Linked DNA regions of Sphaerotilus microaerophilus. The main gene of each other region encodes a partner of the protein of the gene in region 2 in a complex. Links are inferred from orthologs where the notes say so. Each region holds a gene or a part of one and is shown on either strand. Other genes may lie near its edges.

Region 1 (2,971 bases), 330 kb from region 2 along the record:
GCTACGTCGCGCTGATCCAGAAGCTGGGCCTGCGCAAGTAATTGCCGCGATGAGGTCGAGGAGCCTGTCCAGGATTGCCGGGGCAGGCTCTTTGCACTTTCACGCATCGGTTCCGGCTGTCGGGTGGCCGGGGTTCTGATTCCTTCACTCCCGTCTTTTGCATGCAGGCCGGTGTCGAGGGCGCTGCTGTGTCATTCCAACGGATCCGCCGGGCGGGGTCGCTGGAATGGCATTGCGCCACACTGAGCTGTCTGCGGGTGCCGCGTCCCACCCTCCGGGCGCATCCAACCAGGAGAACCGCATGAGTCTCTTCAACAAAGTCACCAAGACCTTCCAATGGGGTCAGCACACCGTCACCCTCGAGACCGGCGAGATCTCGCGCCAGGCCAGCGGTGCGGTCATCGTCAACATCGATGACACCGTCGTGCTGTGCACGGTGGTCGGCGCCAAGAACGCCAAGCCCGGCCAGGACTTCTTTCCCCTGACGGTCGACTACATCGAGAAGGCCTACGCTGCCGGCCGCATCCCGGGCAGCTTCTTCAAGCGCGAAGCCAAGCCGTCCGAATTGGAAGTGCTGACCAGCCGCCTGATCGACCGCCCGCTGCGTCCGCTCTTCCCCGAGGGCTTCTACAACGAAGTGCATGTGGTCATCCACACGCTGTCGCTGAACCCGGAAGCCTCGGCCGACATCGCCGCGCTGATCGGCTCGTCCGCTGCGCTGGCCATTTCGGGCATCCCGTTCAACGGCCCGGTGGGTGCGGCCCGCGTGGGCTATGTCAACGGCGAGTACGTGCTCAATCCGGGCCCGACCGCGCTGAAGAGCTCGCAGCTGGATCTGGTGGTGGCCGGCACCGAAGCGGCCGTGCTGATGGTCGAATCGGAAGCGCAGCAGCTGACCGAAGAGGTGATGCTGGGCGCCGTGGTCTACGGCCACGAGCAGGCCAAGGTGGCAATCGCCGCGATCAACGACCTGGTGCGTGATGCCGGCAAGCCGGCCTGGGACTGGACGGCACCGGCCCGCAACGAGCCGCTGATCGCCAAGGTCGCGGAGTTCGGCCAGGCCAAGATCGAGGCCGCTTACCAGATCCGCAACAAGCAGGCGCGCACGCATGCCTGCCGTGCGGCCTATGCTGAAGTGAAGATCTCGCTGGCCGAAGCCGGCGTGGCCTTCGACGGCGTCGAAGTCGACAACCTGCTGTTCGAACTGGAAGCCAAGACCGTGCGTGGCCAGATCCTGGCCGGTGAGCCCCGCATCGACGGCCGCGACACCCGCACCGTGCGCCCGATCGAGATCCGCACCGGCGTGCTGCCGCGCACCCACGGCTCGGCGCTGTTCACCCGCGGTGAAACGCAGGCGCTGGTCGTGGCCACGCTCGGCACCGACCAGGACTCGCAGCGCATCGACGCGCTGGCCGGCGACTTCCGCGACACCTTCCTGTTCCACTACAACATGCCCCCGTTCGCCACCGGCGAAGTGGGTCGCATGGGCACCACCAAGCGCCGCGAGACCGGCCATGGCCGCCTGGCCAAGCGCGCCCTGGTGCCGCTGCTGCCCAACCGGGAAGACTTCGCCCACACCATCCGCGTGGTGTCCGAGATCACCGAGTCCAATGGCTCCTCGTCGATGGCTTCGGTCTGCGGCGGCTGCCTGGCGATGATGGACGCCGGCGTGCCGATGAAGGCCCACGTGGCCGGCATCGCGATGGGCCTGATCAAGGAAGGCAACCGCTTCGCGGTGCTGACCGACATCCTGGGCGATGAAGATCACCTCGGCGACATGGACTTCAAGGTGGCCGGCACGACCGCCGGCGTGACCGCCCTGCAGATGGACATCAAGATCCAGGGCATCACCAAGGAGATCATGCAGGTCGCGCTGGCGCAGGCCAAGGAAGCGCGTCTGCACATCCTGGGCAAGATGGTCGAGGTGGTGGCTGGTGCCAACACCGAGGTGTCGGAGTTCGCGCCGCGCCTGTACACCATGAAGATCAATCCGGAGAAGATCCGTGACGTGATCGGCAAGGGTGGCTCGGTGATCCGTGCGCTGACCGAAGAGACCGGCTGCCAGATCAACATCGACGAAGACGGCACGATCACGATCGCCTCCACCGACGCCGAGAAGGCCGAGGTGGCGAAGAAGCGCATCGCCGACATCACGGCCGAGGCCGAGATCGGCAAGGTCTACGAAGGCCCGGTCACCAAGATCCTGGACTTCGGCGCGCTGATCAACATCCTGCCGGGCAAGGACGGCCTGCTGCACATCAGCCAGATCGCCCACCAGCGCGTCGAGAAGGTCACTGACTTCCTGACCGAAGGCCAGATCGTCAAGGTCAAGGTGCTGGAGACCGACGAGAAGGGCCGCATCAAGCTGTCCATGAAGGCGCTGCTGGAGCGTCCGGAAGGCATGGAAGAAGAGCCGCGCTTCGAGCGCCCGCGCCGTGAGTATGGCGATCGGAATGACCGGGGGGATCGTGGCGACCGGGGGCCGCGCCGTGAGCGTGGTGATCGCCCGGATCGCGGCGAGCGTGGTGACCGTGCCGAGCGTCCGCCGCGTGGCGAGCAGGCGCCCGCGCCTGCCGGTGATGCCGTGTCGGCCGCTCCGGCTGATTCCGGCGACCAGCAGCAACAGCAGCAGCAACAGTGAAGTGAGGTGCGCCTGAGTGGTGATGCCGGCGACCCGAAAGGGCGGCGCCGCGGACGCTCAGGTGGCCGGAGGGCCGCGACGATGAAGGCGATCGAGATCTCCCGTCCGGGCACGCCCGACGTGCTCTGTCTGGCCGAGCGTGCCGACCCCGTGCCGGGGCCGGGTGACGTGCTGATCCGCGTGATGGCCAGCGGCGTGAACCGTCCAGACGTGCTGCAGCGCAAGGGTGCCTACCCGCCACCGCCGGGGGCTTCCGATCTGCCGGGGCTGGAGGTCGCTGGGGTCGTGCTCGGCGGCGATGCGCAGGCCATGGCCGATGCAGGCGTCGCG
Region 2 (6,467 bases):
CCGGGCGGCATCCAGCTCGCCGGCGGTCGCGGATTGCAACTCGGCCAGCGCCTCCTTCTCGCCCTGGGCGGCGTCCAGCCGGGCCTGCAGTGCGCTGAGCTGCGCGACGCTGGCGTCCTTGAACTCGGAGTGCTCCGCCCGCAGGCCCTCAAACGCCTGCCCGACCTTGCCGGCCTGCGCCTGGGTTTCGGCGAGCGTCTCAGCCAGGCGTTGGCTGCTGCTGCGGTGGCTCTCCACCTCCTGGCCCAGCAAGCCGATGCGCTCCATCGCCTCACGCTGGTCCTGCGCCAGCCGGTCGCTGCGCTCCTGCAGGTCTGCGGCCCGGGCCTGGCTGGCGTCGAGGTCGGCCTGGCCCGCGGCCAGCGCCTGCGCATGGCTGTCGCGCAGGGCCGCCATCTCGCCCACGTGGGCGCGCCGGGCCTGTTCGGCTTCGTCACGCTGGGCCTGCCTCTGGGCGTCCTGCGCTCGTCGCGAACACAGGAGGCGGAGCGCAAACCCGAATGCCGCGCCAGCCAGGCAGGCAAGCACGAGATGGAGCCACAACTGGCTGAGCAGGTACATGGTGATCTCCGCGCGATGGCGTCGAAGGGGGGTGGGAGCGTGGATCCGCCGCGCGCCTCAGCGCGTCGACGGTGCCAGATGGAACTCGATGCGGCGATTGCGTTCGTGGGCGGCCGGCGTGTCAGTGGCATCGAGCAGGCGGCTCTCGCCCAGGCCCTCGGCCTTCAATCGCGCAGCAGGCACACCGTCCTTGACCAGCGCCGCCACCACCGCATCGGCACGCCGGCGCGACAGGGCGAGGTTGGCGCCGGCATCGCCCTGGGCGTCGGTATGCCCTTGCACCACGATGCCTGCCTGCGGGCAGCGCAGGGCCTGTTCGCTCAGGCGTTTGAGCAGCGGGGCGCTGCCCGGCGCCAACTCGGCCGAGGCGAGCTTGAATCGCATCTGCTGGGCCTGCAGCAGCCGCGCCATCGCCCGCTGGCAGTCCGCCGCGGCAGCAGTGGCAGCGGAAGCAGCAGTGACAGCGGACGCAGCAGACGCTGCGTTGCCGGCCTTGGTGGCCTCGGCCCCAGCCTCCCCGGGCCGCGAGGGTACAGGGGGCGCGTCGCCCGCTGCGGGCAGCTCCGGCAGCCCGGGCAGGCTGGACGTCTGCCGATCCTCCAGCCGGGCAAAGACACCGGGCGAACCCATCATCGGCATCAGCAAGGTCCCGGCTGCCGTGAAGGCCGCGGCGCGCTGCGCCAGCGAGGGGGCATCGCCCACGATGCGCCCCACCTCGTCGTCGATCTCCAGGCGCGCCCAGGGGAAGCCTGCTGCCTGCAGGATCTGCCCGGCATCGGCCTGTGCATGCTTGCGCACGGTCTGCGCCGCCGCATCACCCCGCCCGAGTGCCGACCAGGCCAAGGCTGCCAGCGCCAGCGCGCCCAGAGCAGCCCACAGTGCACAAGGCACACGACGCCACATGACACATCTCCTCGCATGTGCTCGGCCCCAGGGTCGGATGCCGCGGGATCCACTGATCAGCACAGAGTTACCGTTTGTAATATAGGAGTTGAAGAGAAATAGTTCACGCATTCAGGGGCTTGACAAGCCCATTGACCGGCGGATTCGACAATCAAGCAACACGATCCGCGCGCAGAAACACCGAGCTCCCCCCGCTGAACGCTTGAGCGCATGGACGCAAAAAAGCCGCCGGACAGCAGCCGGGCGGCTTGGGGGCCCTGGAACAACCAGGGCCCGGGTTCAATGGCGAGGGCCTCTCGCCGGTCGATCAGCCCCGCTCGAACGGGAGGGTGAGGCCGGCCAGATCGCGGCGCGTCTCGACCAGCACCAGCGGGCCTTCGTCGATCAGCACCACCGGCTTGATCACCCGCGGCACGCGCACGGGCGCTGGCTCGGAGGCAATTGCCTCCTGCACCGCACGGACCTTGTCGGCATCGCTGTTGACCCATTCCAGGCCGGCGCCGCGCGCCAGTTCGGCCAGGGCATCCAGCGGCAGCACGTAGGGCTGCGCCACGGCGAGCGGCGCGGCCACCGGCGCAACCTCGACCACGATGGGCTCGACCGGAGCGGCGATGGCCTCGGGTTGGGCAGCCACCGCGGCAGGCGCAGCGCCTTCCATGGCCGGCTCGGCCTGTGCCTGTGCGGCAGCGGACTCGCCACCCTCGACGCCCTCGCCCTCCTCACGGCCGCGACCGCGGCCACGGCGGCGGCGGCGGCCGTCGCGCTGTGCATCAGCGCCCTCGGCAGCCGCCTCGTCCACCGCCGTCACCGGTACGGCCCCGGCCTCGCCAGCGGTGCCTTCGACCTGCGTCAGCGGCACGGCGGCCTCGGCGCCCAGTTCGGCGTTCAGCTCCTGGCTCTCGACGCGGCCCTGGCCTTCCTCGCGCTCGCGGCGCGAGCGGCCACCGCGGCGGCGGCGGCGGCCGTCCCGGTCTGCATCGCTCTCGGCGCCCTGCGGCTGGGTGTCCTCGAAGGCCGGTGCAGACACGTCTGCTGCTGCCCCCTCGGCGACGGTGGCCAGCGCACGCCGGTCGGTGCGCGGACCGCGGCCGGCCTCGTCGCCTACCTGGCGCTCGCGGCGCGGCTCGTTGCCGTTGCGGCCCTCAGCGCGTTCGGGACGCTCACCACGTTCAGCCCGGTCGGGGCGTTCACCACGATTCGGGCGCTCTCCTTGGCGTTCTCCTTGGCGCTCACCCTGACGCTCGGCGCGGGCCTCGCCCTTGGCGCCTTCGCCGTTGCGGCGGCGCTCGCCTCGGTCACCCCGGCCCTCGCCGCGGCCGTCCCTGCGTTCACCGCGGCCTTCGCGGCCACCGCGCTCGCCACGGCCTTCACGGCCCTCGCGTTCGGCCGGTTTCGCCGCAGCCGGGGCCTGTACCGCCGGCACCGCTTCGGCCGGAGCCACCTCGGGCGCCACCGTCGGCGCCATGCCGAAGAGCTTGCGCACCCAGCCAAAGAAGCCGTTGCCAGCCGCAGCCGCCGGCGCGGCGGTGGCAACCGGTGCCGACGCGGGAGCCGCAGCTGAATGGGCCACCGGCTGGGCCGGCGCAGCGACCGGCTCGGGCTTGGGCTTGGGCGCCGCAACGGGCGCCGGCTGGTCGGGCAGCACGCCCTTGATGACCGGCTCCTGCCGGGGCTTGGCGTTCTTCTCGCGCCGGGTGATACCAACTTCCTCGTCCGGCTCCTCGATCATCGTGTAGCTGGCGCTGAGGTTCTCCAGACGCGGGTCGTCGTGGCGCAGGCGCTCCAGCTTGTAGTTCGGCGTCTCCAGGTGCTTGTTGGGCACCAGCAGCACCGTGCAGCGCTGCTTGAGCTCGATCTTGGTGATCTCGGTGCGCTTCTCGTTGAGCAGGAAGCTGGTCACCTCCACCGGCACCTGCACGTGCACGGCGGCGGTGTTCTCCTTCAGCGTCTCCTCCTGGATGATGCGCAGGATCTGCAGCGCCGACGACTCGGTGTCGCGGATGTGGCCGGTGCCGTTGCAGCGCGGGCAGGTGATGTGCGAGCCCTCGCTCAGCGCCGGGCGCAGGCGCTGGCGGCTGAGTTCGAGCAGGCCGAACTTGGAAATCGAGCTGAACTGCACGCGGGCACGGTCGAAGCGCAGCGCGTCGCGCAGGCGCTGTTCGACCTCGCGGCGGTTCTTGCTCTCTTCCATGTCGATGAAGTCGACCACGATCAGGCCGCCCAGGTCGCGCAGGCGGCACTGGCGGGCGATCTCGTCGGCGGCTTCGAGGTTGGTGCGGGTGGCGGTTTCCTCGATGTCGCCGCCACGGGTGGCGCGCGCCGAGTTGACGTCCACCGCGACCAGCGCCTCGGTGTGGTCGATCACGATGGCGCCGCCCGAGGGCAGGTTCACCGTGCGGCTGAAGGCCGTCTCGATCTGGTGCTCGATCTGGAAGCGACTGAACAGCGCCGCGTCATCGCGGTAGCGCTTCACGCGATTGGCCGTCTCCGGCATCACGTGGTTCATGAACTGCTTGGCCTGCTCGTAGATGTCGTCCGTGTCGATCAGGATCTCGCCGATGTCGGCGGTGAAGTAGTCCCGGATCGCTCGGATGACCAGCGACGATTCCTGGTAGATCAGGAAGGCACCCCGGCCGGCCCTGGACGCCTCGTCGATGGCGGTCCACAGCTTGAGCATGTAGTTGAGGTCCCACTGCAGCTCGGGCGCCGTGCGGCCGATGCCGGCGGTGCGGGCGATCAGGCTCATGCCCTTGGGGTATTCGAGCTGGTCGAGGTTCTCCTTGAGCTCCTCGCGCTGCTCACCCTCGATGCGCCGGCTCACGCCGCCGCCGCGCGGGTTGTTGGGCATGAGCACCAGGTAGCGCCCGGCCAGACTGACGAAGGTGGTCAGCGCCGCGCCCTTGTTGCCACGCTCTTCCTTCTCGACCTGGACCAGCAGCTCCTGGCCGTTGGAGATGACGTCGGAGATCTTGGCGTCGCGGACGCTGACGCCTTCCTTGAAATACTGGCGCGAGATTTCCTTGAACGGCAGGAAGCCGTGGCGGTCCTCGCCGTAGTCGACGAAACACGCTTCCAGGGAGGGCTCGACGCGCGTGACGACGGCCTTGTAGATATTGCCCTTGCGTTGTTCGCGGCCCTCGATCTCGGTTTCGAAATCGAGCAGTTTCTGGCCGTCGACGATCGCCAGGCGCCTTTCCTCGGGCTGCGTGGCGTTGATGAGCATGCGCTTCATGCGGTCTCCTGTTGCACCGTGGCAGCCTGTGGCCGCACACGACGCTCATGCAAAACGTCACCACCGGGTCAAAACCCGGCGGCAACCTGACGTCGATGCACGAACTCAGCGCAACAGCACCGTGAAGGAATCGCCCTGGACTGCGGTCGGTGCAGGCGTGGCGGCTCGATGCCGCCCACCCTCAGACCGGCAGCGTTGGCGCGTGCGCCGGCTTGCGAGGCGCCGCTGCCGGCCCCAAGGCCATCCCGTGATGCCGGCCGACCGACCGGCAGGGCACTGTGCCGCGCATCCGGCGCGACAGTGGCGCGCGGTGGGCAGCCCGAGGCGCCAGCGGCTCGACACGCCCGCCGGCTCCGCCGGGCTTCACCCGGGGGAGGAGGCAGGCGAGCGCGGGGGCACTCGTGGGGAGGATGGACATGGGCATGCAACGACGCGTCCCTTGCCGGACGCAGGCCACAGCCTCGGCGCCGCCGCCGCCACCCGACCCCCTTGGATCGGCAGCAGCGATGGGCCCCGGCTGCAGCCGGAAACCTTGTGATGAAGTCCTGTCAGCGTGAATTCTTGCGCCTGGCTCACCCATCCGCCGGCTCACCTTGGGAGGCGGCACCATGGGCAGCACCCGACGCTGCATCACCGATGGAATCGCCCTGCGCACCTCAGGCGCGGCCGGCCGACTCCCCACTTCCCGCTGCGGTGCCCGGTAAACTCTGACAAATCAAACACTTACAGCGTGAACGTGGTGCGAAAGATTATAGGGGTATCGGCAGGCAGGACACCGGGCAGAAAAGCCGGTGATTCCCCCGCCCCGCGCAAGCCCCGCCCGGGGGGGAATCCCCGATCCACGGCGCCGATCATCACCCCAGGCCGGCCGGCAGCGCCCACGCCCCTGCGCGTCAAGCCGGCCACGGCGCCCGCTGCATCGCCGGTCGGCGCTGGCGCCGCCGCGGTGCGGCACCTGGTCGTCGACGAGGGCAGCGCCGGGCAGCGGCTGGACAACTTCCTGCTGCGCGAACTGAAGGGCGCGCCCAAGACGCTCGTCTACCGCATCATCCGCAGCGGCGAGGTGCGGGTGAACAAGGGCCGTGCTGGCGCCGACACCCGCGTGGAGGCCGGTGACGAGGTGCGCGTGCCGCCGCTGCGCCTGGCCGAGCGCGACCCCGCCGAGGGCGCTGCGGTGCCGGCGCGCGAGTTCCCGCTGCTCTTCGAGGACGAGCACCTTCTGGCCATCGACAAGCCCGCCGGCGTGGCGGTGCACGGCGGCTCGGGGGTCAGCTTTGGCGTCATCGAGCAGCTGCGCCGGGCCCGGCCCGAGGCGCGCTTCCTGGAACTGGTGCACCGGCTGGACCGCGAGACCTCCGGCATCCTGCTGATTGCCAAGAAGCGCAGCGCACTGACTGCGCTGCAGGACCAGTTCCGCCAGCGCGAGACGGGCAAGACCTATGCGGCGCTGGTGATTGGCGCCTGGCCGGCCGCGCTCAAGGTGATCGACGTGGCGCTGCACAAGTACCTCGACGCCGCGGGCGAGCGCCGCGTGAAGGCGGTCCCGGCCGACCACCCCGACGGCCGGCGTTCGATCAGCCTGGTGCGGGTGGTGCAGGCCCTGCCGGGCCACACCCTGCTGGACGTGACCATCAAGACCGGCCGCACCCACCAGATCCGCGTGCACCTGCAGCAGGCCGGCCACCCCATCGTCGGCGACGACAAGTACGGCGACTTCGCCGTCAACAAGGCACTCGCGCGCGGCACGGCGGTGCCGGGCTGCCGCTTCGAG
Region 3 (2,972 bases), 3.4 Mb from region 2 along the record:
GGGCTCCTTCGACAAGGCCAACCGCTCGTCGGGCAGCAGCCAGCGCGGCGTGGGCATCGACGCGGGCCTGAAGATCCTCGACGAGGTGCGCCGCCAGACCGGCCTGCCGGTGATCACCGACGTGCACGACGAGGCCCAGGTGGCCGAGGTCGCCAGCGTGGTGGACGTGCTGCAGACGCCGGCCTTCCTGTGCCGCCAGACCGATTTCATCCGCGCGGTGGCGATGTCCGGCCGTCCGGTGAACATCAAGAAGGGCCAGTTCCTCGCGCCCTGGGACATGAAGAACGTCATCGACAAGGCCCGCGCCGCCGCGCGAGAGGCCGGCCTGTCGGAAGACCGCTTCCTGGCCTGCGAGCGCGGCGTGAGCTTTGGCTACAACAACCTCGTGGCCGACATGACCAGCCTGGCCGAGATGCGCCAATCCGGCGCGCCGGTGGTGTTCGACGTCACCCACTCGGTGCAGAAGCCCGGCGGGCTGGGCAACGTGAGCGGCGGTGCGCGCGAGATGGTGCCGGTGCTGGCCCGCGCGGGTGTCGCCGCCGGCGTGGCGGGGCTGTTCATGGAAACGCACCCGGAGCCGGCCGAGGCCTGGTCCGATGGGCCGAACGCGGTGCCGCTCAAGCACATGCGCGCGCTGCTGGAGCAGCTGGTCGCGCTGGACCGTGTCGTCAAGCAGCAACCGCTGCTGGAGAATCACTTTTCATGCTGATCAAGCCGGCTGCAACTTTGCACGGCTGATCGGCACGCCGACGCAGCGGTCACGCGCACCCCGGCGTCTTTGCGGCACCATGCGCGCAGTGAATTTTTGACACAACAGGAGTCCCCCAAGATGAGCGCCATCGTCGACATCGTCGGCCGCGAAGTTCTCGACAGCCGCGGCAACCCCACCGTTGAATGCGACGTGCTGCTGGAAAGCGGCACCATGGGCCGCGCGGCCGTGCCCAGCGGCGCCTCCACCGGCAGCCGCGAGGCCATCGAGCTGCGCGACGGCGACAAGAGCCGCTACCTGGGCAAGGGCGTGCTCAAGGCGGTGCAGAACATCAACACCGAGATCAGCGAAGCCGTGCTGGGCCTGGACGCCAGCGAGCAGAGCTTCCTGGACAAGACCCTGATCGACCTGGACGGCACCGACAACAAGGGCCGCCTGGGCGCCAACGCGATGCTGGCCGTCTCGATGGCCGTGGCGCGCGCCGCCGCGGAAGAGTCCGGCCTGCCGCTGTACCGCTACTTCGGCGGCATGGGCGCGGTGCAGCTGCCCGTGCCGATGATGAACGTCATCAACGGCGGCGCGCACGCCAACAACAGCCTGGACCTGCAGGAGATGATGATCATCCCCGTGGGCGCGCCGAGCCTGCGCGAGGCCCTGCGCTGGGGTGCCGAGACCTTCCACGCGCTCAAGAAGATCCTGCACGACAAGCACATCAGCACCGCGGTCGGTGACGAAGGCGGCTTTGCCCCCAGCGTCGAGAGCCACGAAGCGGCGATCCAGATGATCCTGCAGGCCATCGACATGGCCGGCTACCGTGCCGGTGACCAGATCGCCCTGGGCCTGGACTGCGCGGCCAGCGAGTTCTACCACGGCGGCAAGTACGTGCTGGCCGGCGAAGGCAACCTGTCGCTGACCGCCGAGGCCTGGACCGACATGCTGGCCACCTGGGTGGACAAGTACCCCATCATCAGCATCGAAGATGGCATGCACGAGGGCGACTGGGCTGGCTGGGCGCACCTGACGCAGCGCCTGGGCAAGAAGGTCCAGCTGGTGGGGGACGACCTGTTCGTGACCAACACCCGCATCCTGAAGGAAGGCATCGAGAAGGGCATCGCCAACTCGATCCTCATCAAGATCAACCAGATCGGTACGCTCAGCGAGACCTTCGCCGCCGTCGAGATGGCCAAGCGCGCCAACTACACGGCCGTGATCAGCCACCGCTCGGGCGAGACGGAAGACAGCACCATCGCCGACATCGCTGTGGGCACCAACGCCGGCCAGATCAAGACCGGCTCGATGAGCCGCAGCGACCGCATGGCCAAGTACAACCAGCTGCTGCGCATCGAGGAAGACCTGGGCGACGTGGCGGTGTACCCGGGCCGCGCGGCCTTCTACAACCTGCGCTGATCGGGCGCTGCTGACCCATGCGCGGCGTCACCCTCGTCCTGGTTGCCCTGCTCGGCTACGTGCATGCCGAGCTGTGGTTCGGCCGCTCTGGGGTGCCGCGCGTGCTGGAGCTGCGCGCGCAGGTGGCCGAGCAGCAGGCGCTCAACGAGCAGGCCCGGGTGCGCAACGACCGCCTGCAGGCGGAAGTGACCGATCTGCAGACCGGGCGCGAGATCATCGAGGAAAAGGCCCGTGCCGAGCTCGGCATGGTCCGGCCGAACGAGCTGCTGGTGCAGTACACGCCCGCGCGCTGAGGTGCGGCCGCTGGCGGGTTCGGCTGGCGATGCAAAAAGGGGCCCGAGAGCCCCTTTTGTCTTTTGCTGAAACGCTTGCGTGGTTGCTCTGCCGGTCAGGCCGGCTCGTGCGACCTGTGCGCCAGCAGCGCGTCGAACTGTGTGGCCGGCACCGGGCGTGAGAAGAGGTAGCCCTGGCCGTAGTCGCAGCCCGCCGCCTGCAGCAGGGCGCGTTGCTCTTCGGTCTCGACGCCTTCGGCCACCACCTTCAGGCCGAGCTTGTGCGCCATCATCGCGATGCCCTCGCACAGCGCCAGGTCCGGCGATGCGGGCTTCAGGTTGCTCACGAAGGAGCGGTCGATCTTGATGTAGTCGATGTCCAGCCGGTTCAGGTACGCCAGTGACGAGTAGCCGGTGCCGAAATCGTCCAGTGCCACCTGCACCCCCGCATCCCGGAAGCGCAGCAGCTGCCGCGTCACCTCGGGGCCGGCCTCCATCAGCAGGCCCTCGGTGATCTCCACGACGACGCAGGAGCCGTCCACGTCCAGCGAGCGCAGGTGGTGCAGCCAGGCCGAGAGGGCCAG

Evidence for each region. The genes of interacting proteins can lie anywhere in the genome.
Region 1: the proteins of NGK70_RS06390 (region 2) and pnp are in contact, whole or in part, in a cryo-EM structure (PDB 9QH0), measured with the Escherichia coli proteins. The link is inferred for Sphaerotilus microaerophilus from one-to-one orthologs.
Region 3: the proteins of NGK70_RS06390 (region 2) and eno are in contact, whole or in part, in a solved structure (PDB 2FYM), measured with the Escherichia coli proteins. The link is inferred for Sphaerotilus microaerophilus from one-to-one orthologs.

What each region holds. Positions count from the first base shown.
Region 1 is NZ_AP025730.1:1,774,969-1,777,939, forward strand. It holds pnp (polyribonucleotide nucleotidyltransferase), read left to right. Parts: upstream 1-301; coding sequence 302-2,641; downstream 2,642-2,971. Other genes in the region: rpsO (30S ribosomal protein S15), read left to right, coding at 1-41; NGK70_RS07855 (NAD(P)H-quinone oxidoreductase), read left to right, coding at 2,723-2,971. UniProt on the Escherichia coli protein: Involved in mRNA degradation. Catalyzes the phosphorolysis of single-stranded polyribonucleotides processively in the 3'- to 5'-direction. Also involved, along with RNase II, in tRNA processing.
Region 2 is NZ_AP025730.1:1,440,720-1,447,186, reverse strand. The notes cover bases 1,572-5,010. They hold NGK70_RS06390 (Rne/Rng family ribonuclease), read right to left. Parts: upstream 4,697-5,010; coding sequence 1,772-4,696; downstream 1,572-1,771. Outside these bases: NGK70_RS06400 (hypothetical protein), read right to left, coding at 1-561; NGK70_RS06395 (OmpA family protein), read right to left, coding at 619-1,464; NGK70_RS06385 (RluA family pseudouridine synthase), read left to right, coding at 5,583-6,467. UniProt on the Escherichia coli protein: Endoribonuclease that plays a central role in RNA processing and decay. Required for the maturation of 5S and 16S rRNAs and the majority of tRNAs. Also involved in the degradation of most mRNAs.
Region 3 is NZ_AP025730.1:4,887,426-4,890,397, reverse strand. It holds eno (phosphopyruvate hydratase), read left to right. Parts: upstream 1-829; coding sequence 830-2,116; downstream 2,117-2,972. Other genes in the region: NGK70_RS20930 (GGDEF and EAL domain-containing protein), read right to left, coding at 2,505-2,972; ftsB (cell division protein FtsB), read left to right, coding at 2,134-2,409; kdsA (3-deoxy-8-phosphooctulonate synthase), read left to right, coding at 1-709. UniProt on the Escherichia coli protein: Catalyzes the reversible conversion of 2-phosphoglycerate (2-PG) into phosphoenolpyruvate (PEP). It is essential for the degradation of carbohydrates via glycolysis.